3 regions of the Rheinheimera sp. B2H12 genome follow, and region 1 is predicted to be linked to each of the others. Evidence: predicted binding sites of a transcription regulator. Region 1 holds the regulator's gene; each other region holds the start of a gene.
The links. Region 1 encodes sigma-54, which starts transcription at its own class of promoters, with help from an activator protein. Its sites were predicted from a motif close to TGGCANGNTNCNTGCTT; they were not measured.

Region 1 (9,821 bases):
ATTCAGCCACTGCTGGCAGTTTCTCCAGTAACTTAAACGGCCAGTGTGCAACGACGGTATGACAATCCAGTTCGCCGCTAAAGTTCAGCTGATGACCTGTCAGGTTAATCTCAAGCATTAGGTTTTTTCTCTGGTGCTTTAATCGGCGCTTTGGCTTTTTCTTCCAGCAAGGCCGCTACGCTGACCAGACCCTGTTGCCGTAACAAACTGCTCAGCTCAGAACGCTTGCTGTCCAATAACGAAATACCTTCCGCCACCATGTCATACACCAGCCAGTTTTCGGCATTTTTGCCACGGCGCAGTTTAAACTCAATTTTGATATCAGGTTTACCCGGATCTATCACTCGAGTTTTAATGGTGATAATTTTGCGTTTATCATCAATCGGTTGACCAGGTTCAATAATAACTTTCTGGTCACGATACTGGGTAAAGACTCCCGCATAAGTGCCGACCATGTAATTCTGAAACGCAGAGACAAAGGTATTAAAATCTTCTTTTGGCACTGTGTTGAGCTTCACGCTCTGACCAATCACATAACCTGCAGCGTACCGGCTATCGATATAAGGCACCAGTTCATCGGTGACAATAGTCCGCAGAATCTCCGGGTTTTTCTTAATTTCAGCTTGTTCTCTGGCAATACGCTGAAAAGTTTGATCCGCCAGCACTTCCATCATTTTGTATGGATCGCTGTAAGTTGGCACTGGTTTGGTTTGCGCCTGGCTGACCAGACTGGCAGTACCGAGCAGCAAGGCTGCCGCCATTTTAAACAAAGATTTCATTATTGATTCCCACGATTAAATAAGAACTGACCGATCAGCTCTTCCAGTACGATGGCAGATTTAGTGTCTTCGATATGGTCACCATCTGCCAGAATTTCTACGCTTTCATCGACAAAACCTGGTTGTAAGCCGATATATTGCTCCCCCAGTAAACCTGACGTCAGGATCGCCAAAGAACTGGTTTCAGGGAAATTACTGTAATTACTACTAATTTCCAGCGTTACCACAGGTTGAAATTGCGCCGGATCCAGTTGAATGCTGGCCACACGACCCACCACAACACCACCGACTTTGACCGGCGAACGCGGCTTCAACCCCCCAATATTGTCAAACTTGGCGTACAGTTTATAACTCTGGTCCGAACCTGTGACACCAGTATTGGCAACTTTCAGTGCCAGTAACATCAGGGCAGCAATTGCAATTACAACAAAAGCGCCAACAAAAATTTCTAATTTACGTGTGGTCATTTTTTATCCGCCAAACATCACAGCTGTTAATACAAAATCAAAACCCAGCACCGCCAGTGAAGCTGTCACCACCGTCTGAGTTGTTGCCCGGCTGATCCCTTCCGAAGTCGGAACCGCGTCATATCCTTTGTGTAAGGCAATCACTGTCACCACAATGGCAAACACAATACTTTTAATCACCCCATTGTAAACATCCTGCTGCAGATCGACATTAGCCTGCATCGCCGACCAGTAACCACCCGCATCAACGCCCAACCAGTCAACCCCGACCAGATGGCCACCCAGGATCCCGACTGCGGTGAAAATAATCGCCAGCATCGGCATACAAACAATACCGGCCCATAATCTTGGCGCGATAATACGACGCAACGGATCAACCGCCATCATTTCCATGCCGGATAATTGTTCTGTCGCTTTCATCAGACCAATTTCTGCCGTCAGCGCACTACCAGCGCGGCCGGCAAATAACAATGCCGTCACGACAGGACCAAGCTCGCGTAACAAACTCAATGCCACCAATGGGCCTAACATTTGTTCAGCGCCGAACTTCGACAGTACGGTATAACCTTGCAGGGCCAGCACCATGCCGATAAATAAACCTGACACCAGAATGATCAGCAGCGATTGCACACCAACCACATAAAACTGCTTTATATACAATGGCCAGGCTTTGACAAAACGCGGTCTGCCCCACAAAGCACCGAGCAACATCAGGGTGGCGCGGCCAAAACCCTGCACTGTTGCCAGCGTCGATGCGCCAATTTGTTGTAACTTATCGAGCATTAGCTGTTTATCTCCATTAATTCGGTCGCATAGTCGGCGGCTTTGAAATGGAAAGGCACAGGTCCGTCCGCCAGCCCTTGCAGGAATTGCTGCACCAGTGGCGATTCATGTTGCCGTAATTGCTCCGGCGTACCATGACCTATTACCCGCCGCTCGGCCACGACATAGACATAATCGGCAATACTCATCACTTCGTTGACATCGTGAGAGACCACAATAGAAGTCAGCCCAAGCGCATCATTCAATGATCGGATCAACCGGACTATCACGCCCATTGAAATCGGGTCCTGACCGGCAAAAGGTTCATCATACATAATCAGTTGCGGATCCAGGGCAATAGCACGTGCCAAAGCCGCTCGTCGCGCCATACCACCGGATAATTCGGCAGGCATCAGATCACGGGCACCACGCAACCCCACAGCTTCCAGCTTCATCAATACCATCATCCGGATAATTTGTTCCGGCAATTTGGTGTGCTCGCGGATCGGGAAAGCGACGTTATCAAACACCGACATGTCACTGAACAGCGCCCCACTTTGGAACAGCATGCTCATTTTTTTTCGCGCCTGATACAAAGTCCTACGCGGCAGCGTCGGGATATCCTGACCATCAAACCAGATGTGACCCTGATCAGGTTTGAGCTGGCCACCAATCAGCCGTAATAAAGTAGTCTTGCCGATACCGCTCGGCCCCATAATGGCCGTCACTTTACCGCGCATAAACTGCATGCTCATATCATCATAAATGACACGCTCACCGCGGCGGAAAGTCAGATTGCGGATATCAACCAGTGGCGTTGCCACGTCCTGTTTCTTCATAAGTTAAAACTCATTCCCATCATTGGTGCAGAACCGCTGATCCATTCGGCGACCCGGCAAAACGCCGCGCAATATAATGACGATAGTGGCGGGATGCAACACTGACGTTTATTTGTGCTGTGCATTTTACCCGCAAAAGCTGTCACTATAGGTAGAAAAAATTGTAATAATCATTTGCTGTCATCGAAAGGTCAGCAATGACAGAGGTTTTTTTTGCAATTCCCTGACAGAAACAGGAAAATAGCTCTCAATTGTGTTTTATCCCTGACCATCAGGGCTAGCGTCTGGGTGTTGGACCGCAGACCCGCCGCCACCAGCCATCACTACTGCGCTGCATGTGATTGCATTGACAAAGTATTCGCATTTTGTCGCACCAAGCTGAATATCAGCTTAATAAAACCTTGTCATCTGCCTCACGGCAGCAGGAGAAAAAGCGTGACCACCGATTTTTGTGCCAAAGCCAGAACCGTTTTTGCTATTGAAGCCGCTGCGATTAACGGTTTAAATCAATATCTTGATGCCAGCTTTGAACAAGCATGTCAGCAAATGCTGAGTTGTAAAGGCAGGGTCATCGTGATCGGCATGGGCAAATCCGGCCATATTGGTAACAAAATTGCCGCCACGCTGGCATCGACCGGCACCCCAGCCTTTTTTGTCCATCCGGGCGAAGCCAGTCATGGTGATCTTGGCATGATTACCAAAGACGATATAGTGCTGGCATTATCCAACTCTGGTGAAACCGCAGAAGTGATCCTGATAGTCCCGGTGCTCAAACGCCAGGGTATTCAACTGATTGCAATGACCGGCAATCCGCAGTCCACACTGGCGCGGTTGGCTGATATCCATTTATGTGTCAAAGTAGAACAGGAAGCTTGCCCATTAGGACTGGCTCCGACCGCCAGTACCACCGCCACACTGGTGATGGGCGATGCGCTTGCAGTTGCTTTGCTGGAAGCTCGTGGTTTTTCTGCGGATGATTTTGCCTTATCTCACCCAGGCGGTAGCTTAGGCCGCCGGTTATTATTACGGCTGGCCGATGTGATGCATCAGGGCGTCCAGATCCCGCAAGTGCTCACTTCAGCCTCCATTAAGCAAGCTCTGTTAGAAATATCCGAAAAAGGCCTTGGCATGACCGCAGTCGTCGACGAAGACGGTGTGCTGCAGGGCATCTTCACTGATGGTGATTTACGTCGTATTCTTGATTCCAGACTCGATATTCATCACACCGCCATTGCCGAAGTGATGACCAGACGTTGTATCACTGCCAAACCAGAGATGTTGGCGGCAGAGGCGTTAAAAATTATGGAACAGCGCAAAATTAACGGCCTGATTGTGGTGTCTGAACAGCAGATCCCGATTGGTGCCATGAACATGCACGACTTACTGAAAGCCGGAGTGATTTGATGTCTGATTTATTCAGCGAATTGTACCAGCAGGTAGCAGAGAGCTTATTACAAAAAGCCAGTCAGATCCGGTTGCTGATTTGTGATGTTGATGGCGTATTTTCCGATGGCCGCATCTATCTGGGTAATCAGGGTGAAGAATTAAAAGCTTTCCATACCCGCGATGGCTATGGCATTAAAGCCTTGCGTCAGGCTGGCATTGAAGTTGCGATCATTACTGGCCGTAAGTCTGACATTGTCAGTAACCGGATGCGCTCGTTAACTGTGCCTTATGTCTATCAGGGGCAAGAAAATAAAATGCCAGCATTTACCGAATTACAGCAACAATTGCAGCTGACGCCAGCGCAAATCGCTTACATCGGCGATGATTTGTCAGATTGGGCTGTGATGCAACATTGTGGGCTGAGTGTGGCCGTCAAAGACGCTCATCCCTATCTGCGGCGGCACAGTGATTATTGCACCAGTTTGAGTGGTGGTTTTGGTGCCGTGCGCGAGCTCTGTGATCTGTTGCTGATCAGTCAGCAGCAATTTGCCCGTTTTACTGGCAGCAGCTCATGATCCGGCAATTTTTTTGGTTTTTACTGGTGCTGGCCGGCAGCGCAGCTTTATATGTCTGGCTGGATCTGCAGGATCCGGTGCAACTACAGACAGAAAACGACATGGCACCGGATTTTGTCGCTTATGATTTAATCCGCACCAGCTTTGACGAGCAAGGCAATTTGTCCGGTATGATCCGCGCCAGCCAGATGTCGCATTTTGAACAGCTAGGGCAAATTCAGCTCGACCAGCCAGCCTATACCATTTTTGAGCAGCAACTGCCAAAATGGCAGATCAGCAGCCGTAATGGCGTGTTATACCCGGATGATAAAGTGGTACTGGATCAGGACGTCACACTGGACAATCTGAAAACCGACGAGTTATTTCAAAAGCTAGAAACGCCGCAGTTGGAATATTTATTCGAACAGCAGTTATTACTGACCAATGCTGGCGTGCTGATCACCGGCGACGGTTTTGCCATCACCGGACGTGGCGTCAGTATTGATTTAGCCAGCAAAAAATTTAAGTTAAAACAACACAAAGGAACGGTCTACCGTCATGAAAAATAAAATTTTTCTAGCCCTTCTGCTCAGTATGCTGGCTTACAGTAGCCTGGCCAAAGACAGCGATTTTGCCCAGGCTGTCAGCGTCACTTCTGATAATTTTGGCGGCAGTATCGAAGATAAAAAGCTGCTGTATATTGGTAATGTATTAGTCACCCAGGGCAGTCTGAGTATCAAAGCAGACAAGCTCGAAGTTGACCGCTCAGCTGGTGAAGGCAAAGAAGTGTTTATTGCCACCGGTCAGCCGGCAGAATATGCCCAGTTACTGGAAGGTGACAAACCAATCAAAGCGATGGCGAACGAAATTCGCTATGACTTTGCCAGCCGGATCCTGACATTAACCGGTAAAGCTGAAATTAATCAGAGCGGCAGTCTGGTCCGCAGCTCTGTGATCAAATATGACTTAGCTAAACAAAGCCTGAACGCCAGCAGCGGTAAAGACAACGAACGTGTCAGTACTATTTTCACACCTGAGAAAAAATAATTTGAAAACACTAGTCGCTTCCCATCTGGCCAAAAGTTACAAGGGCCGTCAGGTCGTTAAAGATGTCAGTCTGGCAGTCAATGCCGGTCAGATCGTCGGTTTACTCGGACCTAATGGTGCCGGCAAAACCACCACTTTTTATATGATTGTCGGACTGGTGCCATCGGACAAAGGCACTATCACGCTGGGTGAACAGGACATTACCTTTGATCCTATTCACACCAGAGCCAGACAAGGCATTGGTTATTTGCCCCAGGAAAGCTCTATTTTCCGCAAATTAACTGTCTACGATAATCTGATGGCGATTCTGCAAACCCGGAAAAACTTATCCGCCATAGAGCGCGAGCAACAAGCCGATGAGTTACTGGATGAATTTAACATTACCCATATCCGCAATAGCCTGGGCATGAGTTTGTCTGGTGGTGAAAGACGCCGGGTTGAAATCGCCAGAGCGCTGGCGGCTAATCCGGCCTTTATTTTACTGGATGAACCTTTCGCCGGGGTTGACCCCATTTCAGTACTGGATATCAAAAAAATTATCCAGCACCTGCGTGACCGCGGTATTGGGGTGCTCATTACCGACCACAACGTCCGGGAAACCCTTGATGTTTGTGAAATTGCCTATATTGTCAGTCATGGAGAACTGATTGCTTCCGGCTCACCGGCTGAAGTATTAGCCAATCAGCAGGTCAGAGATGTATACCTCGGAGAGCAATTCAGGCTATAGTTAGCAAAAAGCCAGTTTCACTGGCCGTCAGGAGTGACCAGAAGTACATGAAGCCATCTTTACAACTCCGGCTTGGACAGCAGCTGACCATGACGCCGCAATTGCAGCAGGCGATTAAGCTACTGCAATTGTCAACGATTGAATTACAACAAGAAATTCAGGAAGCGCTGGATGCAAACCCGCTGCTCGAAGCAGCTGATGATGACTACACCAACTTCAATGACAACGGCGCTGCGGCTGATTCTGACCGCCGTGAACATCCTGAGACTGACAGTTTTAATAACGATGAACATAGTGAACCTGACATCCCTGACAGCAGTGAGGCGATGACGGAACAAAACATCAAAGAAGACTTACCACTCGACAGCAACTGGGACGATATGGTCAGTGCAGCCCCGGTTTCCGGCACTTACAACGGTGACGAAGACATGGTGTTTCAGGGCGAGACCACTGAAACCCTGCAGGATTATCTGCGTTGGCAAATGCGCTTAACCCCATTCTCTGATACCGATCTGGCGATTGCTGAAATTATTATTGAAGCGATCGATGCCAATGGCCTGCTGACCATCAGCACTGAAGACATTCTGGACTCGCTTGGCATGCCAGAAGTGGAAGCTGATGAAGTCGAAGCCGTGATTAAACGCATCCAGTTTTTTGATCCCATTGGGGTGGGTGCCCGCAGTATTCAGGAATGTTTGCTGGTGCAATTGCGTCAATTTGATCCAGATACCCCTTTCCTTGCGCAAACCTGCGATATTATTCGTCATCATAGTGAATATTTAGCCAATCGTGATTTCCGTTCTCTGATGCGGGTGGCTAAACTGAAAGAAGATGATTTGCGGGAAGTGATGCGTCTGATCCACAGCCTGAACCCAAGACCAGGGGCCGATGTGATCCGGGAAGAGCAGCAATACACCATTCCCGATGTATCAGTGAAAAAAGTCAAAGGCCGCTGGATGGTTGAATTAAATCCGGATGCCTTTCCAAAGATTAAAATTAATGAACAATACGCGGCGATGTCACGCCATGCCCGTAATTCATCGGACAGCCAGTTTATCCGCTCGCACCTGCAAGAAGCCAAATGGTTTCTGAAAAGTCTGGAGAGTCGGAATGAAACTCTGCTCAAAGTTGCCAACTGCATAGTGCAGCAACAACAGGCATTTTTTGAACATGGCGAAGAAGCGATGAAACCTATGGTGCTGAATGATGTCGCTGAGATGGTTGGCATGCATGAATCGACCATTTCCAGGGTGACCACCCAGAAATTTATGCATACACCACGTGGAATTTTTGAACTTAAGTTCTTCTTTTCCAGTCATGTAAGTACAGAGAGTGGTGGCGAATGTTCGTCGACCGCCATCAGAGCCTTTATTAAAAAATTGGTGGCAGCGGAGAATCCTGCAAAGCCGTTAAGCGATAGCAGGATGGCAGAAATTCTTTCTGAACAGGGCATCAACGTAGCAAGGCGGACCATCGCCAAATACCGTGAGTCTCTGTACATTCCGCCGTCAAATCAGCGCAAGAGCTTGCTATAAGTGCTCATCAAAGAAGGAAATGTCTATGCAAATCAATCTAACTGGTCGCCATGTTGAAATTACTGAAGCACTGAGAGAGTATGTAGACAGCAAGTTTTCAAAACTTGAACGGCATTTTGACCACATCAACAACGTCCATGTTGTGCTGAATGTGGAGAAATTAAAACAAATTGCCGAAGCCAAAATGCATTTAAACGGCGGAGAGGTGTTTGCAATCAGCGAAGATGATAATATGTACGCCGCGATCGACCAGTTGATCGATAAACTTGATCGACAAGTTATTAAACACAAAGAGAAAATTTCTCGTCACTGATTACGGACTTATGAACTTAAGCTCAATGTTATCGAAGGACTGCACAAAAAGTGCGGTCCTTTTTAATAGTAAAAAACGCATTCTGGAATATATTGCCGAGCTTGCCCATCAGCAATTGCCGCAATTACCGGAATCCAGCATTTTTGAAGCGCTGATGGCGCGGGAGAAACTAGGTTCGACCGGTATTGGCGGTGGTATCGCCATCCCGCATGGCAAATTGAAAGATGTCACCAGCCCGGTGTTGATCTTTGTGGTCAGCCAGGATGCGATCCAGTTTGATGCTATCGATAATCAGGCGGTTGATATTTTCTGTGCGATCCTGATCCCGGAAAATCAGTGCCAGACTCATCTCAGTACACTGGCAGGCATTGCCAGGCTACTCAGTCAGAAAGATTTGACGCGTAAGATCAGGCATGCAGAATCTGATGCCGGTTTATATCAGTTATTGTTAACCCATTCAGAGATGGCGGCAGGAAAATGAAACTTCTGGTGGTCAGCGGACGATCCGGTTCAGGTAAATCAGTCGCACTGCGGGTGATGGAAGACCTTGGCTATTATTGTGTCGATAACATCCCGGTCAATTTATTGCCAACCTTGGCAAACGCCGTGATGGGACAATATGAACGGGTTGCTATCAGCATTGATGTACGCAACCTGCCACAGGAACCGGAAGAACTGACCGAGATCCTGTCTTATTTACCACGCAAAGTGGAACTGACCATTCTATATCTGGATGCAGACCATACCAGTCTAATCAAAAGATTCAGTGAAACCAGAAGATTACATCCGTTGTCACATCAGGCGATGTCGCTGGATGAAGCCATTCAGCGTGAGCAACAACTGCTGGACCCTATTTCCAGCCGCGCTGATTTATATATTGATACCACTGAGCTGAACGTTCACCAACTGACCGAACAGCTCAGAGAGCGGATCCTGGGTCAGAAAACCGGCCGGTTAGTGATCCTGTTTGAGTCTTTTGGCTTTAAATATGGTATCCCCAAGGATGCCGATTATGTGTTTGATGCCCGCTTTCTGCCCAACCCACATTGGGTGCCTGAGCTGAAAATTCTGACCGGCTTGGATCAACCGGTGATCGACTTCCTGGAGTCGCAGGCTGTGGTTGAAAAATACACCCACCAAATTAATAGTTTTATTACCACCTGGCTGCCACAGCTGGAACGGAATAACCGTAGTTATCTGACCATTGCCATAGGTTGTACCGGTGGTCAGCATCGTTCCGTGTATATTGTGGAATCGCTGGCAGCAAGTTTCCGGACGCTGCGAGAAGATGTACAGATCCGGCATCGGGAATTGGTCAGACACCATGGCAAATAGATGTTCACAAACCGTCACTATCGTCAATCAGCTGGGCTTACATGCCAGAGCTGCCACTAAACTGGCCCAACTCTGTC
Region 2 (9,821 bases), 2.1 Mb from region 1:
TCGATTTACCCCTCGGCTCCACGCCGCTGGATTTTGCCTATTATGTCCATTCCAATGTCGGGCATCGCTGTATTGGTGCCAAAATTTCCGGCCGGATTGTGCCTTTTACCTATCAGCTAAAAACCGGTGATCAGGTGGAAATTCTGACCGGCCGCGAACCGAATCCAAGTCGTGACTGGCTGAACCCGAATCTGGGTTATTTAAAATCGAGCCGGGCCCGTTCTAAAGTCCAATATTGGTTCCGCTTACAAGACCGGGATAAAAACTATGCCGCCGGCAAAGATTTACTGGATACCGAATTATCCAGACTGAACCTGACGCTGGATCAGCCGGTGAAAGTGCTGCAAAGATTTAATGTCAATTCGATGGAAGAGTTACTGGTTGGCATTGGTGGCGGTGAAATTAAAGTCACCCAGGTGGTGCATTATATTCAAAGCCAATACGCCAAAGCGGAGCCGCCGGAGATTGATCCACGGCTGATCAGTAAACCTATGGCGCCGACGCCTGCCAAAAGCCATGTGGTGGTGCAGGGGGTTGGTAACCTGATGACGCATATGGCCGGTTGTTGTCAGCCATTGCCGGGTGATGCCATTGTCGGTTATATCACCCAGGGCCGCGGTATTGCCGTGCACCGCGATGATTGTGATCAGTTTAAGAATCTGCAGGAGCAACATCCGGAGCGGGTGGTGGAAGCGACCTGGGGTGATCAATATGCCTCTGGCTATGAAGTGACGATCCGGATTGTGGCACATGATCGCAACGGTTTATTACGTGATATCACCAGTATTCTGGCCAACGAAAAAGCCAATGTGCTCAGAATGAGCAGTAATTCTGATGTTGCGCGGCAGACCGCCATTATTAATATGACCTTAGAGCTGTATAATCTGGATTCGCTGAATAAATTGCTGACCAAAGTCAGTCTGATTGACGATGTGATTGAGGCCAAAAGGTCCCATTAGCCGGGTAACCACCCAAAAGCCGGGTTTGTGTACCGCACAAGCCCGGCCCCCTCCTCGAACGGAATGCTATATGTCTAAAAATATCAATGATTTACTGGCAATTATGGCCAGCTTGCGTCATCCAGAAACTGGCTGTCCCTGGGATAAAGCGCAGACTTTTCAAAGCATTGTGCCTTATACCATTGAAGAGGCTTATGAAGTGGCGGACGCCATTGAGCGGGCCGATTTTGCCGATTTAAAAGATGAGCTGGGTGATTTGCTGTTTCAGGTGGTGTTTTATAGTCAAATGGCGGCTGAACAAGGTCGGTTTGAATTTGCCGATTGTATCGAAGCCATTTGCGACAAGCTAACCCGGCGTCATCCGCATATTTTTCGGACCACGGACCACACTGGCGCTTCAGATGCAGCGAGCGCACTGCAACAGTGGGAAGCGCAAAAAAGTCAGGAGCGCAAAGCGGCCGGGCTTGCGAGTGTGCTGGACAATGTGCCGGCCAGTCTGCCGGCACTGAGCCGGGCCTATAAATTACAAAAACGTTGTGCCAGTGTTGGCTTTGACTGGCCTTCGGTCGATGGCTGCTGGGAAAAAGTCAAAGAAGAAATTCTTGAGGTTGAACAAACTGCGCCTGGCTCGGCGGAGCTGACCGATGAACTGGGCGATTTGATGTTTGCTTTGGTCAACGTGGTGCGTAAGCATGGTTTAGAGCCGGAAGCGGTATTACGTCAGGCCAATGCCAAGTTTGAACGGCGCTTTCGCCAGGTTGAGCAGTTGTTGCAGCATAGCACGCCGGTTGGGGAGGCCAGTCTGGACATGATGGAAGCCGCCTGGCAACAAGCCAAACAACAGTGTTAACTAGGCGCTGTTGGCGCCTGGGATCATCTGCCCGCTGAGTGCAATTTGTCAGTCACGTAGTAATACAGCTATGCTGTGCTTTTTACGCTATCAGGCCAGACTGTGATGAGTAATAGCCAAGCCCCTTCGAATACAATCAGTCCTTTGCAGAGCAGATTTGAGCCAGCCAGAGTGCCGCATTTGTTATACTGCTGGGAGTTAGGTCAGGGTTATGGTCATGTGCTGAACTTTCGTCACCTGGCTCAGCTCTTGCTCGATGCTGGCTGGCGGGTCAGTTGCCTGGTCAGCCAGCCGGAAACGGCGCGCGCATTATTGCCAGCAGCGGTCTTGGTGGCGGCATGTCCGGCGATTGTGCGGCACAAACGTTTTATGCCCACCCGCAATCTGGCGGAAATTCTGCATAACAATGGTTTTGCCGATGAAGCCATCTGCTCTGAGCGTATCGACAGCTGGCTTGTGCAGATCCAAAAGTTACAGCCCGATCTGATGTTGCTGGATTATGCGCCAACCGCGCTGCTGGCTGCAGAGCTGGCGGGGGTGAAAAAAGTGCTGCTTGGCACTGGTTTTTTTATTCCGCCGCAGCAAAGTCCGTTACCGGATCTGCTGGAAAGTACTGCCGAGGCCAGTTCTGCCGAAGCTGAAGTGCTGGCGTTGTGTAACCGCCGGCTCAGTGGTGCGGGCCGGCCGGAGCTGTCTGCGTTAAGTGAACTGTTTGCCCGGGTTGAACTGCAGTTTTTAACCACCTTGCCGGAATTTGACCATTACCCACAGCGTCAGGATGGCGACTATTGGGGACCCGCTTTTGAGTTAGGGCAAGGTGTCACGCCAGTCTGGCGCGGCAATGGTCAAATGCGGATTTTTGTTTACCTGCACCGCGATTATCCGCAGTTGTCACAGTTACTGACTGAACTTGCCAGGCTGGATGCGGATGTGTTGCTGCATCTGGCCAAAGTCGATGCCAGCTTTATGGCGGCCTGGCCGGGTCTGAACTGGAGCAGTCAGCCGATCCGGCTGGAAACTGTTTGTCAGGATGCTGATCTGGTGATTTGTCATGCCGGTCATGGCACTATTGCCGGTATGTTGTTAGCTGGTAAACCCATGTTATTACTACCAAAACAATTAGAACAATTATTACTGGCGCGGCAGTTATGCCGCCAGCATCTGGCTTATTTTTTAATGCGGGAAGCGCCGATGTCGCTGCTGCCTGATCTCATCGCTAAGATGCGGCAAGATCAGTTGTTAGTGGCGAAATTACAGCAATTTAAAGCGATGTATCAGGGCTTTGACCGGCAAGAACAAACCGAGGGCATGCGGGATGCCCTCATTGATTTGCTGTAACTGCGTGAAACTAACTTTGGCGGCGACGACGGAATGCCAGACCGGCCAGTCCTAAACCAGCTAATAACAGCGGGGCTGGTTCAGGTACTGAGCTGATGCGGATATTCTGGTCATTAAAAGCAACTGGTTGACTATTAAAACCATTTGGATCACCAAACTGGGCATAGGAATAGCCGGTAAAACCATAATAACCATAACCACCATAGCCATAATCGCCATAACAATCTTCTGCGATAGCATTGGTGCTGAATGTATCATCGCTGTTTTGCAGTTGATTTACTGCGGTCGGAACTTGCCCACCACCACAGCCTTGTAAATGGTTGCCTTTGACAAAGGTTTTGATGCTGTAAGACAGATTCAGCGAGTCGCCAGCACCTAACAAACCGAGATTCAGCGTACTGGCATATTCGCCCCAACTGGCGTAGCTACTGCCATCGGTATAACTGACCAGATTGGTGCCTGAAGCTGTGGCGGTAAAACCATCAGCCAGATTGTTAGTGAGCGTATACATACTGTGCCAGATGGAGCTGCCGTTCAGCAGAATATCCACCATATAACCCGCCACTGAAAACTCTTCGGCGGTGCTGAAGTCGTAATTACTGGCAGTCAGGGAGCCGAAATTAATCCGAAAATCATAACTGTAGTTTTGCATCACGCCGCTGTCGTTGAGTAAATCAACCACCTGAGTGACACTGGAGTAATGGTGGTAATAAGCCCCTTCACCCCGAGACCGCGAATACATCCAGCCTTGATCGTTACCGGCAGCTGCACCATCCGAAGTGGTGGCGCTTGACCAGTACGAATCACTGACATAACTACTGACAGGCGACTGATCGTTGTTTTCGTTGCTGATGGATTCATCCTGCGCGTGTTTATAACCGGAGTTAGTCAGGATGTTGTAGTTCAATAAAGTGGCTTGCGCGGGCAGCAGGCTGACGCCTAACAGCGTTGCAATCAGCACACTAAGTTTACGCGGAGTGAGGGTGTTGTTCATTATTTAATTCCTTCTAGCCAAAATCACATACCAATGCAGACATAGCAGTAATAATGCCAATGTGCTAACTCATAAAATTTTAATAATTTTCATGTTGTTATGTTGCTCCTGAAAAGGAAACTGACAAAAACTGTAAGATAAACTGACAAAAAAAGCGCCAGCCAGCAGTTTTTACTGCGGCTGGCTGCGAAATTAAGGCGAGGAACTACTGGCAGTGTCTAACAGTAGTTCTTGTACCGCAGCTGCCTGAATGTCAGCCCGATCAAATAACATCGGTTGCCACTGAGTCCGACTAAAGAGCAGGGTTAAATCGTTAAAATGCGGTGACGCCGGATCATGGGACTGGCCATACGCATGCAGCATTTCCGCTTTCGGTCCGTTGGCGGTAAATTGCAACGCCATGACAAAACTACTGCCGTAATTGATACGGTAACCATAGTCAGGGCCTGTGTTGCTGGGTTGGCTCGATAATAGCGAGTCAACAACGGCATCGCCGGTGCTGACATTGGCTAAATCCGCCGTACTGCGCGAGGGAAGTAAGCGTTCAGCCATATTAAATAAGCCTTCGAAGGAATAGCCACCAGCCATCGCGACTTTGGGAGCGGCAGCTGATTTTTGCAGAAACTGAATGTCTGCCAGCGCGGCATTGGGTGCAATCCCTGCTTGCTGTAATCTGACCACTGCTGCTGCCAGCGCCCGCAGCACCGGATCTTGCTCTGGGCTGGCTGCGGTATAAGGCGCTAATCCGGCAGGAGTGGTGGCTGGATGCGTCGGATCAAAAGGCGTGGCATATAAAGTAGGGCTGAGATTGGCTTCACTGCTACGGCGAAAAGCCAGCAAAAATTCGCGCAGCACATGAGCGCCACGGCTGTCGGTGCGATACAGGCCATCCCATTGTTGCAAGGCTTGACAGGCCGCGGTCAAATCAACTGTAGTGCCGTGGTACTGGATTTGCGGAAATTGCTGGCAACGACTCGCCAATGCCAGTCGAAGTTCAGCGCCAAACAATGAACCTTGCTGACTGAATACAGCTTTTAGCTCGGTAAAATTAAATTTGCCATCAGCGCCCGCCAGTTGATGGCTATCCTCGCCCGTAATCAGCAACGCATTGTAGCGGGTACGTGGGCTGCGTTCAGTTCGTTCAGGTCCATAGGCCAGGCTGTAGCCTTCCAGCGGAGCTTGCAGATTGCTCAGCCAGTGGCTGCTGTTGGCATTAAACACATAATCAGGGCGCTCCAGCTGCGGTGCCAGACTGAATGGCACCAACCCCGGTACTTTACTTTGCGCATGCAACTGCCATTCAAAAGCCGGATCGCTGCCTGGCAGCAGAATATTGCCGGCACCCTCCTGCCAAATCGGCGCCAGCTGCGGACTGCGGCTCGCCTGAGCCCAATATAGCTCAGCGGTTTGACTCAGCAATGGCACCTGGCTGCCATCGCCATACCAACTATTGCCTTGGGCGTCCGCCATGATGGTATTGACCCAGGGAATACCTTGCTGTTGATGAAAAGCCTGCACAAATTCTGCTTTGTTTCTGGCTTTGCCAAGCGCCAGCCAGTGTGGCAGCAATCTGGCATTACCGGCATTGGCATCCCGCATGGTGATGGCGCTGCGCTGACTCCAGCCCAGCGCCGGTGACAGGCTGGTTAAATCCAGCATAGGTCCATAATGGCTGCTGTATAAAGTACGACGCACCGTTTGCAGGCTTTGATCAGCCTGTAACACGGCAACCTCCATTGTTTGAGCGCTGATGTCGCGATAACCATCGCCATAGCGATAGCGCAGCGGGTTGGCCGGATCCAGTTCCAACTGATACAAAGTGAAACGTTTGGCCTGGGAGACCGTATGAGTCCAGCCAAGCTGGCGGTTAAAACCAATCAGCACCGCTGGCATGCCAATCATGCTGACGCCAGCCACATCGAGCTCACCCGGAATAGTCAGATGTTGCTGAAAAAAACGTAGCTCGCCATCCCAGGGAAAATGCGGATTGGCCAGCAGCATGCTGTGGGCACCGGCCGTTTTTTGTTGCCCGAGTGCCCAACCATTACTGCCGATGCCTTCGATAGTGGCTGAAATCTTGATGTTGGGCGTCGCCAACTGTTGTGATGCGGAGGGGGGAGCCGCTATTGCCATCGCCGGTAAAAAATTACGACTGCTGGCCAGACTGGCTAAATCCAGCTGAAATGCCAGCAGTAATTCGGCAGTGATAGGAGTCACCCAGCTCATGCCACGGCACGGTGTCGGGTAGGCCGCCGGGCTGCCAAACTCTGCCAGCCGTTTATTCCAGCCCCGACTGAAGCCTTGCAGCAGTAATTGACTATCCAGCGGTAAAGTACTGAGTAGTTGCCGCGCTTGCTGCGGATAATTCAGCGCTTTATAGGCAAAATCGGTCAGCAGATTTTTCTGCTGGCTGCCAGCGCCAAAAAAACGCGATTTTTCACCCTGTAGTTTTAATAACTGCTCGGCCAGGGTGCAGAGATTGTCGCTGGCCTGTACATAACCGATGCCATAACCCAGTGCGCTATAGGTTTTGGCTTCAATATGTGGAATACCAAAAGCGGTATAGGTAATACTGACCTGCGACTCGGTTAATTCAGTATGGCCTGAGCTGAATTCTTGTTGTTGCAGGCAGCCGCCCAGCAACAGGACGCCAAACAAGAGGACGACGGCAACTTTCATAGTGACTCCATGTCTTTGGTGTGAGCTTTGAAAGTAGCATAATCCGGCACAGCTGTAGCTTTTGCTTTTTAAATCAGATTAACCAAAGCTTTCGATTGAGCCTGACGGGCAGCTTTGCTATACTTTCCGCCCGTCCTGATATCAAATCTGCATCTGTCTGAAGCATCTGTGTTTAAACACAGCTAAGCTATTGATTGCAGTTTGATCTGATATCCAAATTCAACGTGCCTCAGGGGTCTCATGACTACAAGATACATCTTCGTGACGGGTGGGGTTGTCTCATCTTTAGGTAAAGGTATTGCCGCAGCATCGCTGGCAGCAATTTTAGAAGCGCGTGGCCTGAAGGTAACAATCCTGAAACTGGATCCATATATCAACGTGGATCCGGGCACCATGAGCCCTATTCAGCACGGTGAAGTGTTTGTCACCGAAGACGGTGCTGAAACCGATCTGGATTTAGGTCATTACGAGCGCTTTATCCGCACTAAAATGACCAAGCTGAATAACTTCACCCAGGGTAAAATTTACTCTGAAGTGTTACGACGTGAGCGTCGTGGTGATTATTTAGGCGCGACTATTCAGGTTATTCCGCATATCACTAATGAAATCAAGGCCCGTGTTGTTGCTGGTGCTGAAGGTTATGATATTGCCATTGTCGAAATCGGCGGTACTGTCGGTGATATCGAATCCTTACCGTTTTTAGAAGCCATTCGTCAGCTTGGCACTGAAATTGGTCGTGAGCGGGCGTTATTTATGCATTTAACCCTGGTGCCTTATCTGGGCACTGCCGGTGAAATCAAAACCAAGCCAACCCAGCATTCGGTAAAAGAATTACGCTCTATCGGCATCCAGCCAGATATTCTGGTGTGCCGGTCAGATCGCTCTATTCCAACCAATGAAAAAGCCAAAATTGCGCTCTTTACCAATGTCGAAGAACGTGCAGTCATTTCGTTAAAAGACGTGTCCAGCATTTATCAAATTCCGGCGCTGTTAAAATCACAGGGCCTAGATGATTTAGTGGTCAGACGTTTTTACTTAAACTGCCCTGAAGCTGACCTGACCGAATGGGAACAGGTGTTGTATCAGGAAAGTAATCCGACCGGTGAAGTCACAATTGGTATGGTCGGTAAATATGTTGAGTTAAAAGACGCTTACAAGTCCGTGAACGAAGCACTGAATCATGCCGGCCTGAAAAACCGTCTGACGGTGACGATTAAATACATTGATTCGCAAGACGTTGAAACCAAAGGCCCAGCCATTCTGGCTGGCCTTGATGGCATTCTGGTGCCGGGTGGTTTTGGTGAACGTGGGGTGGAAGGCAAAATTATTGCCGCCAAATACGCCCGTGAAAGCAAAGTACCTTACCTTGGCATCTGCCTTGGCATGCAAGTGGCACTGATTGAGTTTGCCCGCAATGTGGCAGGGATGAAAGGTGCGCATTCGACAGAATTTAATAAGAACACGCCTTACCCTGTGGTGGGTCTCATCACAGAGTGGCTGGACAGCGCAGGTCAGGTTGAAGTTCGTACCGACGACTCCGACTTAGGCGGTACCATGCGTCTGGGTAGCCAAAACTGTAACCTCAAGGCCAATACCAAAGCCCGTGAAACTTACGGCGCTGACGTGATTAGTGAACGTCATCGTCATCGTTACGAAGTGAACAATCACTTTGTGGCGAAACTTGAAGAGGCTGGCCTGATTATTTCTGGTTTATCTGCGGATAATCAGTTAGTGGAAATGATTGAACTACCAAACCACCCATGGTTTGTGGCGGGGCAATTCCATCCGGAATTTAACTCCACGCCACGCGACGGGCATCCGTTGTTCCAGGGGTTTGTCGCTGCAGCATATAAATATCAGAAACAACAAACGACCAAATAATCTGAAAAGCCGTGCCCTGGTGCACGGCTTTTTTGCTTTGGTCTACAGGGGAAAATAATGTCTGAAATTATCAATATCGTCGCCCGTGAAATTCTGGACTCGCGTGGCAATCCAACGGTTGAAGCCGATGTATTTTTAGCAAGTGGCGTGATGGGCCGTGGTTGTGCACCTTCAGGTGCTTCGACCGGTACCCGTGAAGCGCTGGAACTGCGTGATGGTGACAAGAGCCGTTATTTAGGCAAAGGCGTGCGCACTGCAGTGGCCAATATTGAGGGGCCAATCAAAGCTGCGTTAGTCGGCCAGTCAGCTTATGAGCAGGCCAAAGTCGACCAGATCATGATTGAGCTCGATGGTACTGAGTCAAAATCCAACTTAGGCGCGAACGCTATTCTGGCAGTGTCTTTAGCTGTGGCACGCGCTGCGGCTGCCGATAAAAAAATCCCTCTGTATCAACACATCGCTGATTTAAATGGGACGCCTGGCGTGTATTCAATGCCGGTGCCGATGATGAACATCATCAATGGCGGTGAACACGCGGATAATAACATGGATATCCAGGAGTTTATGGTGCAGCCGGTGGGTGCCAAAACTTTTGCTGAAGCACTGCGGATGGGCGCTGAGATTTTCCATCAGTTGAAAAAAGAACTGCATGCCCAAGGTTTAAATACTGCTGTGGGTGATGAAGGTGGTTTTGCGCCGGATTTAAAATCAAACGAAGAAGCCTTGACTGTCATCTCTAAAGCAGTGGCTGCTGCTGGTTATGAGCTAAATAAAGATATCACCCTGGCGCTGGATTGCGCTGCTTCTGAATTTTATGTTGATGGCAAATACAAACTGTCAGGTGAAGGTAAAGAATTCAGTTCTTATGAGTTCAACGATTTCCTGGCCGGCCTTGCGACTAAATTCCCAATCATCTCGATTGAAGATGGTCTGGATGAATCTGACTGGGATGGCTGGAAAGATCTGACCAACAAAATTGGCGCTAAAGTGCAGCTGGTCGGCGACGATCTGTTTGTCACCAACACCAAAATCCTTACCCGTGGTATCGAGCAGGGCATTGGTAACTCTATCCTGATTAAATTCAACCAGATTGGTTCGCTGACCGAAACGTTGGCCGCCA
Region 3 (9,821 bases), 2.3 Mb from region 1:
GGTTATCGTATTGGTGCTGAAACAGATGCTATATTAGCAAATTTTTAGCCTGGCACTGGCTGTTTTGTCATAAAAATAGCGGCAGTCACCGCAGAAGGCCGCTGTTGCGGACCGACTTGAACAGAATAACGGGTGGGAAATGGCTGAAAATGAAGCTGAATGCTGCTTTTGTGCGCAGTTGATTGATTGTGCCGTGTTTTTTGCTTTACCTTTGAGTTTGCTTTTGTATAATGGCGACTCCAACGCTAGGGGCATAGTTCCAATTGGTAGAACAGCGGTCTCCAAAACCGATGGTTGGGGGTTCGAATCCCTCTGCCCCTGCCACTTTTCACTCAGATGAAAAGCACAAGATGAATCCAGATCAGCAACAATTGTTGCAACTTCTTAAGATCCAGCCTTATCAGCTACATGCTAGTTTTTCTACTGTTGCGCTGGCACCAGCGGCAACACCAGCACAAACTGACTCGCAGCACATTGCCGCAACATCTGAGCTGACCGCAGAGGTTATTGTGCCGATCACAGCAAGCAATGCGCCGCCAGGCATGATGCTGACTGCAGCAAGCAGCCAGTCACTGCCGGATCCTTTGTTGCGGCAATTAACGCAGGATATTCTATTGTTGCTGCAGACCGAGTATCCAAGGGCACAATGGCAAGCTTCGGCGCAGTTTCAGCGCAGTCAGTGGCAGGGCGAGCTGTTACAGACTCCTGAGCTGGCGGCACTTTGTCACAGTTTTTATAAAAAGCAACTTTGGCAGCAATTCATTCAACGACAGGATATGCCTGATGTCAGTGATCATTCGTCCAGCCACACCAGCTGATATCGCCGCGATGCTAGACATAGAACAACAGGCCACCAGCCATCCGTGGAGTCAGGCGCTGTTTGAAAGCTGTTTCGGTGAGCGTTATTTTAATTTTGTGTTACAACAAGAAAGTAAATTGCTCGGCTTTTATATCGGTCAGTTTATCGCGGGAGAAGCCAGTCTGTTTGATTTAGCAGTGTTGCCGTCGGCGCAAGGTCAGGGCTTTGGCCGATTGTTACTGCAGCATTTTATTCAACAGTCGGATCAGTTAGCTGCACTGGACTGCTGGCTGGAAGTGCGTGAATCTAATCAGAAAGCTATCCGGTTGTATCAGAGTGAGGGCTTTCATCAGACTGCCAAAAGAGCCAACTATTATCCGACGGCGACAGGCCATGAAGATGCGATTTTGATGGGTTTACCCCTGCGGATGGGATAAAATCAGCTGTACAGCGATTTTTGTGTTGCCTGACACGCTGGATCCTGCCATCGCTGTCCCCATTGTCAATAAATTTTCCAACATAACCATTACAATAGTCACCTAACTTGGTTTTTCTGTCAGTTTTTTTTCATATTAGAATTAACGCAACAATAAAAATTCATATTAAACATTGTGTTAATTATGTGGTTCGATTTTTGCTTAGTTCGGTACAGTTTTAGTAAGCGCATACATTTCCAGGAGGGTAGAGATGCAACTTAAAACTTTAGCTGTACTGAGTACTTTAGTCATGGCCGCGCCAGTGCTGGCTGATCCGATCCATATTAATGTTGGTGCCGATTATGGTGGTAACAGTAATTATGTCGGTTCAACCAATTCTACCGGCTGGTTTACCGAAATGCAGTTTGCTTATAACTCTTATTCAGTGGTCAAGGATGTGGATGGAAACCGACAACTGAATGCGGGTGATAAGGTGATGTCCACCGGTGGTGTCAGTGGTCAAAATCCGAGTGGTGGTTTTGATTTTAACCGCGATTTTAACAGCAATTTTTTTACCGCTTTGTTACCTTCTCAAGCCGGTGGCGACACCGACAATGATGGCCCAAGTAGTAATGGTTATAACACTGGTGGCTGGCAGATGACGTTAGGTTTTAACAATCTGACAGGTTCAGTGGTGAATTTTAATCTGATCAACTGGACCGGCGGCACTGTTTCGTTATACATCACCAATACCAAAGCTGAATGCCGGAATCGCAACGATAACAGCTGCTTGATCCGGATGTTTGATATGACGGTGACCAGTGGTGGCGATATTGGCAATGGGACCTTAGTGAATGGTTATCTGGATAACTTTAACCTGACAGATACCATTAATGGCAGATTTGCCGGTGATTTATTTGGTATGCAACAAGGCAATAACTCGCGCTCATTTCTGGATATTTACAATGAAATGAATGGCAAAGGTAAAAAATCGGCTTTTAACTTCAAAATTGACCAGAACACTCAGGCGTTACCGGCCAACTTTGATTATGACGATGTCAACCAGCAGTTTATCTTTGAAAAAGCAGCACACAGCGGCCGTTTATCATTCCAGGTCAATGATGTACCTGAACCAACTGGCCTGGCCCTGTTAGGTCTGGGTTTGGTGGGACTGGTGTTTCGCCGTAAAGCACAAGCCTAAGCATCCGCTTTAATAGCAACACTGTGGGGAGATAGACAGCTGTTATCTCCTTTAACGGACTTCACACCTTTCGCACCTTAACAGCCTGTTGCTGTGGCAGCAAGGCAAACCCGCCGGCCACCAGTCGAAATGAGTCCCTTGCTGTTGACATATTTTGCCTGTTTGCATTGCATGAAGCGCTGTGCCAGCAGCCTGCTTCCTGCTATAATCGCCGCCATTTTGAACGACTCCCGCTGCGTCTGTGGTTGCAACCACTCAGGCGGCGTTAAATTATTGGATCCAAACACGCATGGCCTCTGCAGAATTTCTTCAAGAAGTGAATAAACGGCGCACTTTTGCGATTATCTCTCACCCTGATGCCGGTAAAACCACCATCACCGAAAAAGTATTGTTATTTGGTCAATTAATTCAAAAAGCCGGTACGGTCAAAGGCAAAAAGTCAGGGCAATATGCCACCTCTGACTGGATGGAAATGGAAAAAGAACGGGGCATCTCGGTGACCACTTCTGTGATGCAGTTTCCTTATGCCGATTGTCTGGTGAATTTATTAGATACGCCAGGTCACGAAGACTTCTCGGAAGATACTTACCGCACGCTGACGGCGGTGGATTCTTGTCTGATGGTGATCGACGGCGCGAAAGGGGTTGAAGATCGCACCATCAAGTTGATGGAAGTCACGCGGTTACGCGACACGCCCATTATCACTTTTATGAACAAAATGGACCGCGACATTCGTGATCCAATTGATTTGCTTGATGAAGTTGAAAGCGTGTTGAAAATCGCTTGCGCACCTATCACTTGGCCTATTGCTTCGGGCAAAGAATTTAAAGGTGTTTATCACATTCTGCGCGATGAAGTGATTTTTTATAAATCTGGTTTGGGTCATACCATCCAGGAACTGGATGTGATCAAAGGCATCAACAATCCAGAGCTTGATGCCCGTATTGGTTATTATGCCGCTGATTTACGTGAACAAATGGAACTGGTCAAAGGTGCCAGCCATGAGTTTGACCAAGAGTTGTTCTTAAAAGGTGAACTGACGCCAGTATTTTTTGGCACCGCTTTAGGCAACTTTGGTGTTGACCATATGCTGGATGGTCTGACCGACTGGGCGCCAAAACCGCAACACCGTGGTACCACTGATCGCACTGTCGAACCGACCGAAACGGGTTTTTCTGGTTTTGTGTTTAAAATCCAGGCCAATATGGACCCGAAACACCGCGACCGGGTGGCGTTTTTGCGCATCTGCTCAGGCAAATACGAAAAAGGCATGAAAATGCATCATGTCCGGATTGGCAAAGATATGCTGGTGCCACAGGCGCTGACATTCCTGGCCGGTGATCGCGAGCACGTTGAAGAAGCTTATCCTGGCGATATCATTGGTTTACATAACCATGGCACTATTCAGATTGGGGATACCTTCACAGCCGGCGAGAAATTCTCTTTTACCGGTATCCCAAACTTTGCGCCAGAATTATTCCGTCGCATCCGGCTGCGTGACCCACTGAAACAAAAGCAGTTACTGAAAGGTCTGGTCCAGTTATCGGAAGAAGGCGCGGTGCAGGTGTTCCGGCCGCTGGATAACAACGATTTAATCGTCGGAGCCGTCGGTATTCTGCAGTTTGACGTGGTGGTACACCGGTTAAAATCTGAATATAACGTCGATGCGATTTACGAAAGTGTCAACGTCACCACCGCACGCTGGGTTTATTCCGACGATGGCAAGGCGCTGGACGAATTTAAAAACAAAGCCAGCACCAACCTGGCGCTGGATGGCGGCGACAATTTAAGTTATTTAGCACCGACCATGGTGAACTTAAATCTGGCAATGGAACGTTATCCAAAAATGAAATTCCATAAAACTCGTGAACAAACTTTCGCGAGTAAGGGCAAATAATTTATGAATATCAAGCAATTACTGTCTGACAAAACCAAAGCCGCCATGATTGCGGTTGGTTTACCGGCCGACACCAATACCGCTGTGACGCAAAGTACCAAACTGGAATTTGGCGATTATCAAATCAATGGCGCTATGGCGGCGGCGAAATTATTAAAAACCAATCCACGGGCTTTAGCAGAGCAGTTGCTGCAGCAACTTGACCTGACGGAGCTGGCGGAAAAGGTTGAGATTGCCGGTCCTGGCTTTATTAACGTGACGCTGCGCAAAGACTGGTTAGCCACACAATTGCAACCGGCCTTATTGGATAGCCGGTTAGGTGTCAGCGCCAATACCGCACCACAGAAAGTGGTGGTGGATTATTCAGCACCGAACTTAGCCAAAGAAATGCACGTCGGTCACCTGCGTTCCACCATTATTGGCGATGCCGTGGTGCGCGCCCTGGAATTCTGGGGTGATGAGGTGATCCGGCAAAACCATATGGGCGACTGGGGCACGCAATTTGGCATGCTAATCGCCCATTTAGAAGACAAGCTGGCGGCTGGGGTTGATTTAGAAGCGGTAGCGCTGGCTGATCTGGAAGACTTTTACCGCGAAGCGAAAAAGCGTTTTGATGACGAAGCCGGTTTTGCTGACAAATCACGGGATTACGTGGTGAAACTGCAAAGTGGTGATAGCCACTGCCAGAAACTATGGCAGCTATTTATCGACACCTCGGTCAAGCACAGCGAAGAAGTCTATCGCACGCTGAATGTGACGCTGGGGCACGAGCATATCAAACCGGAATCGGCTTATAACCCAATGTTGCAGCCGATAGTTGATGCCCTCAAAGACAGTGGGCTGGCGGTGGAAGACCAGGGCGCGCTGGTGGTGTTTTTACAAGAATTAGCCGACAAAGAAGGCAATCCATCGCCTTTTATTATCCAGAAAACCGGCGGCGGTTTTTTATATGCCACCACTGACTTAGCGGCCTGTCAGTACCGCAGTCTGGATCTTAAGGTGGATCGGATCATCATTTTCACCGATGCCCGTCAGGCACTGCACTTTAAACAAGTAGAACTGGTGGCACGTAAAGCCGGTTTATTACGCGCTGAAACTGGCTACGAACATTGCCCGTTCGGCACCATGATGGGGGAAGATGGCAAGCCCTTTAAAACCCGTACCGGCGGCACGGTGAAACTGGCCGAATTGCTGGCAGAAGCAGTGGTCAGAGCCAAAGCTGTGGTTGAGCAAAAATCGACTGAGCTGTCTGCCGATGAAATCGCTGAAGTGGCACGAAAAGTCGGTATTGGTGCAGTGAAATTTGCCGATCTGTCGAAAAACCGCACCTCGGATTACATTTTTTGCTGGGATTCAATGTTAAGTTTTGAAGGCGCGACCGCGCCTTATCTGCAATACGCTTACACCCGGGTGCGCAGTATTTTACGCCGGGCAGAAGTGGCGGCTGATTTTAATGCCACTTTAGTGCTGACCGAAGTGCAGGAAAAACAACTGGCGCTGAAAACGCTGCAATTTGAAGAAACCTTGCAGCAAGTGATGAAAGATGCGCAGCCGAATTTGCTGTGTAACTACTTATACGAACTGGCTAGTTTATATATGACCTTCTATGAAGCCTGTCCGATTTTAAAAGAAGGTACTGATCCTGCCGTGCGCGACAGTCGTTTAATGCTGAGCATTGGCGTGTCACGCTTGCTGGCGCAGGGACTTGACCTGCTCGGCATTGAAGTGATGGAACGGATGTAACCTGAAAAAAAGCGCTTCGGCGCTTTTTTGCTAAGCACAGCACTGTGCCTTATATGCTAAGCCTGATGCAGAGCAAGCGTTTCAAAGACCAAACGCTGTAAAAATAAAGCGCCACAAGTTCGGAGCAACTGATGAAAATTGACGATATTCGCCGCAGTTATGTCCAAGACAAGCTGGATCTGGACAAATTAACCGCTGATCCCATCACGCAGTTTGAAAGCTGGCTACGAGATGCCATCGCCGCCGAGTTGCCGGATCCAACCGCCATGTGTGTCGCTACTGTCGATGCCGAAGGACAGCCATCCCAGCGCTTAGTGTTATTAAAAGACGTCGGGCCAGCTGGTTTTGTATTTTATACCAACCTTGGCAGTCGCAAAGCACGGGAACTGGCTGGCAACCCTAAGGTTTGTCTGCATTTTCCCTGGCATCCACTGGAACGGCAGGTCATCGTCTACGGCACCGCCACTGAACTGCCGGTCAGCCATGTGATGAAGTATTTTATGTCACGGCCGAAAGAAAGTCAGTTGGCGGCCTGGGCATCCGAGCAAAGTCGGCCTGTGTCAACGCGCCAGGCTTTGCTGCAAAAATTTGCTGAAATTAAACATAAATTTGAGCATGGTGAAATTCCGGTGCCCTCGTTCTGGGGCGGTTTTCAGATCAAGCCGCATGCCATTGAATTCTGGCAGGGCGGTGAACATCGGTTACATGATCGTTTTATCTACCGGTTGCAAGCCGATGGCAACTGGACTATTGAACGCTTGTGTCCATAACTGATGCTAAAGCGGTTGCTGTGATAGAAGACGGCTTAAGCGGACTCTATGACAGCCACTGTCATCTGGATTTGCCTGAGCTGGTGGATAACTGGCAACTGCATTGGCAACAGGCGCAAGCTGTTGGGATCAGTCGTTGCCTGATCCCGGCAGTCGCGCCTGAGTACTGGCCGAACCTGCTGCATTGGCGGCAACACCAGCCGCAGTTTCGAATTGCGCTGGGTATTCATCCTTGGTGGGCCGCCAAACAATCACTGGCGGTGATTGAGCTGTTAGCGCAGCAGTTGCAGCAGCATGGGGCTTTGATCAGTGCCGTCGGTGAAATCGGGCTGGATTTTGCCATCGACAGCAGCAGTTTTAGTCAGCAACAACAGCTATTTAGTGCCCAGCTGGCACTGGCCAAACGCTTTGATAAGCCGCTGATTTTGCATCATCGAAAATCCATGGTGCAGTTACTTGCTGAGCTAAAGCAACAGCAATTTGTGCAGGGCGGTATTTTACATGCCTTTTCCGGTAGTCCTGAGCAGGGCAGGGAGTTTGTCAAGCTGGGTTTTAAGCTGGGTATCGGCGGGACTATCACTTATCAGCGCTCAGGCAAAACCCAGCAAGCGGTGCGGCAATTGCCTTTGAGTGCTTTTGTGTTGGAAACCGATGCCCCAGCCATGCCGCTGGCTGGCTTTCAGGGCCAGGTGAATACCCCAGCCCAGCTCAGCCTTGTCTTTGCCGCTTTTTGTCAATTGCGATCAGAATCACCGGCTGAAATAGCCCAGCAGTTATGGCGTAATACAGTGCAAGTGCTGGGCGATGAAATGCAGTGACCTGCTTGGTCAATAGCCGCAATGATCCGCTAGTTTAAACAGCATTTTTTATATTTTTTACCACTGCCACAAGGACAAGCGTCATTACGACCGGCCAGCACTTTAGTCCTGATGATCTCTATGGCAGCTTGTTCGTCTAACAGTGTTAGGGACGCGTCCGCATCAAGCTCTGCTGGCGGCTGAAAAGCAACCCATTGCTGTAATGCCATCACATCAAAGCTGGTCCTGACCAAAGCTGCAGCCAGCGGTTTCTGGCTCCCAGCCAACTGCCAGCGGTTGATTTCACGGCTACGGATGCTTTCGGTATCTACTTTATTTTGCCGCAGCAGTACCTGAAACTGGGCTTTGAATTGTTCCAAACCAAAAGTGATACACCAGATGGCGATTTCGGCCAAGACAAACTTTTGTTGCCGTTTGGCCGCGATAGTGATTGCTTGTTGCAGTACCCTGGTGAGACTGTCTTGGTCAATTTGTTGCTGTTGTTGCTCTGCCAGTTCCAACTGGGCAAATAACGCCGTCAGCGCCGCTGCTTTGACATAAATACCGGCTTTGTCACTCAGCAGCAGTTGGTACAATGGCGCCTGCTGGCCTGCCGCCAGAATATACAACATGGTTGCCAGATCTTCAGTCATGGCATCACCCAGGGTGTATTCCAGATCTGAGCCAAGCTCATCTGAGGTATTCACCCACTGGAAAAAAGCCTCAGCCTTCGTCATATCAGCCAGATCAACCAGCAGCATCACGCCATAAAACAGCAGTTGATACTCTTCATCCGTCAGCTCTTCTTCGGCCTGCATCCGCAGCATCAGGGCGCTGATACAGGGCCAGAATTCAGTCCACTGGTGTTTGGCCGCCAGCAAGGCTTCAGTTGGAAACAATAACTGTTCAGTATCAGCCGACACCTGCTGTTCGGTGCTCAGTTGCAATACGATGTCTGCTAAGGATAAAGAGGTTGTCATCACAATTAATTCCAGTCAGCTGCCTTGGGCTACCAAGGCCAGTCACAAATAAGTCCGACAGTTTAACAGCTGCCAGCACAGGCGTCACTGCACTGCGGATGCAGCGCCTTGGGACAGCAAAGTTGCTGAAAGTAACATTTTATTGAATTTAATATAGGGAGCCGTTAACTTGGAGCCTAAGCTTGCCATGGTGTAAGCGTATTTTTGTAAAAACCAGCACACAGCACATATGGGCCTAGAGCATGCCAGTCTGTTGTGACGCTGCAGATGAATTTAAATAAACACAGCTTACCAGGAACAAAATGAAAAAAATAACGTTGAATTTGACGCTGCTGCTACTGTCGCTGCTGCATTTTAGTCTGTGTGCGGCGACGAAATTTGGCAATATGGACACAGTCACGCTGGAAAGCGAATTATTAAAGCAAAGCCGTCAACTGGTGGTCTTTCTGCCAGCGGATTATGCCACCTCCAGCCAGCAGTTCCCGGTGTTGTATATCACGGATGGTGACATCCAGGGCCCGCATACCGCGGGGGCGATAGATTTTTTAGCAAAGTTTGAGCAAGCGCCAAGTATGATTGTGGTGGGTATCGTCAATCCAAGGCAGAGTCGTACTGCTGAATTGGCTTTAACTGAACAAAAAAACCTGCAAGCTGGCAGCCTGACCGGGGCGGATCTTTTTCTTCGTCATGTTGAACAAGAGGTGATCCCACTGATCAAAAGCCGGTATCGTACATCCGCTTACCAGGCTTTAGCAGGCACATCGCATGGCGGCCAATTTGCTATCAATGCCTTGGTAAAAAGTCCGGGTTTATTCGATGGTGTGATAGCAATCAGTCCATCCTTGTACTGGGATCATCAGCAACTGCTCGCAGTCGCCGAAACTGCGCTGCAACAGCAAAAGTTGCAGGGGCGATTATTTATTTCTATTGCGCAAGATCAGCCGGTCATGACGGCTGCCTGGCAAAAATTTGTCGACTTGACCAAGAAATATCCGAGCGCAAAGCTGGAGGTTGCAGCCAAAGTGTTTACCGATGAAAGTCATGACTCCACCACTTTGGTGGGCCAATATTATGGCTTAAAGCATTTATTTCAACACTGGGCCATCCCGGATCAGCAGCAAACCCTGGCGGATTTACAGGCGATTTATCAGGCGCGCGCCACGTTAATTGGCGTGCCGCAGCCAATACCGCAAGACAGAGCCAATGGCTATGGTCAGT

Region 2: the regulator sigma-54 is predicted to act here: its motif matches at 4,184-4,200, upstream of AC53GJ_RS15840 (PEP-CTERM sorting domain-containing protein).
Region 3: the regulator sigma-54 is predicted to act here: its motif matches at 1,423-1,439, upstream of AC53GJ_RS15095 (PEP-CTERM sorting domain-containing protein).

The regions. Positions count from the first base shown of each region.
Region 1 is NZ_CM184363.1:586,266-596,086, reverse strand. It holds gene AC53GJ_RS02650 (STAS domain-containing protein) at 1-118, opposite strand, end outside; gene AC53GJ_RS02645 (MlaC/ttg2D family ABC transporter substrate-binding protein) at 111-779, opposite strand; gene mlaD (outer membrane lipid asymmetry maintenance protein MlaD) at 779-1,246, opposite strand; gene mlaE (lipid asymmetry maintenance ABC transporter permease subunit MlaE) at 1,250-2,029, opposite strand; gene mlaF (phospholipid ABC transporter ATP-binding protein MlaF) at 2,029-2,847, opposite strand; gene AC53GJ_RS02625 (KpsF/GutQ family sugar-phosphate isomerase) at 3,283-4,251, shown strand; gene kdsC (3-deoxy-manno-octulosonate-8-phosphatase KdsC) at 4,251-4,808, shown strand; gene lptC (LPS export ABC transporter periplasmic protein LptC) at 4,805-5,356, shown strand; gene lptA (lipopolysaccharide transport periplasmic protein LptA) at 5,346-5,834, shown strand; gene lptB (LPS export ABC transporter ATP-binding protein) at 5,836-6,561, shown strand; gene AC53GJ_RS02600 (RNA polymerase factor sigma-54) at 6,609-8,096, shown strand; gene hpf (ribosome hibernation promoting factor) at 8,122-8,409, shown strand; gene ptsN (PTS IIA-like nitrogen regulatory protein PtsN) at 8,420-8,890, shown strand; gene rapZ (RNase adapter RapZ) at 8,887-9,744, shown strand; gene AC53GJ_RS02580 (HPr family phosphocarrier protein) at 9,734-9,821, shown strand, end outside.
Region 2 is NZ_CM184363.1:3,685,161-3,694,981, reverse strand. It holds gene relA (GTP diphosphokinase) at 1-959, shown strand, start outside; gene mazG (nucleoside triphosphate pyrophosphohydrolase) at 1,030-1,809, shown strand; gene AC53GJ_RS15845 (glycosyltransferase) at 1,915-3,147, shown strand; gene AC53GJ_RS15840 (PEP-CTERM sorting domain-containing protein) at 3,158-4,141, opposite strand; gene AC53GJ_RS15835 (penicillin acylase family protein) at 4,334-6,820, opposite strand; gene pyrG (CTP synthase) at 7,061-8,701, shown strand; gene eno (phosphopyruvate hydratase) at 8,759-9,821, shown strand, end outside.
Region 3 is NZ_CM184363.1:3,501,030-3,510,850, reverse strand. It holds tRNA gene AC53GJ_RS15110 (tRNA-Trp) at 248-324, shown strand; gene AC53GJ_RS15105 (hypothetical protein) at 351-818, shown strand; gene rimI (ribosomal protein S18-alanine N-acetyltransferase) at 784-1,236, shown strand; gene AC53GJ_RS15095 (PEP-CTERM sorting domain-containing protein) at 1,487-2,416, shown strand; gene prfC (peptide chain release factor 3) at 2,706-4,313, shown strand; gene argS (arginine--tRNA ligase) at 4,317-6,056, shown strand; gene pdxH (pyridoxamine 5'-phosphate oxidase) at 6,188-6,826, shown strand; gene AC53GJ_RS15075 (TatD family hydrolase) at 6,817-7,644, shown strand; gene AC53GJ_RS15070 (DUF1186 domain-containing protein) at 7,674-8,603, opposite strand; gene AC53GJ_RS15065 (alpha/beta hydrolase) at 8,906-9,821, shown strand, end outside.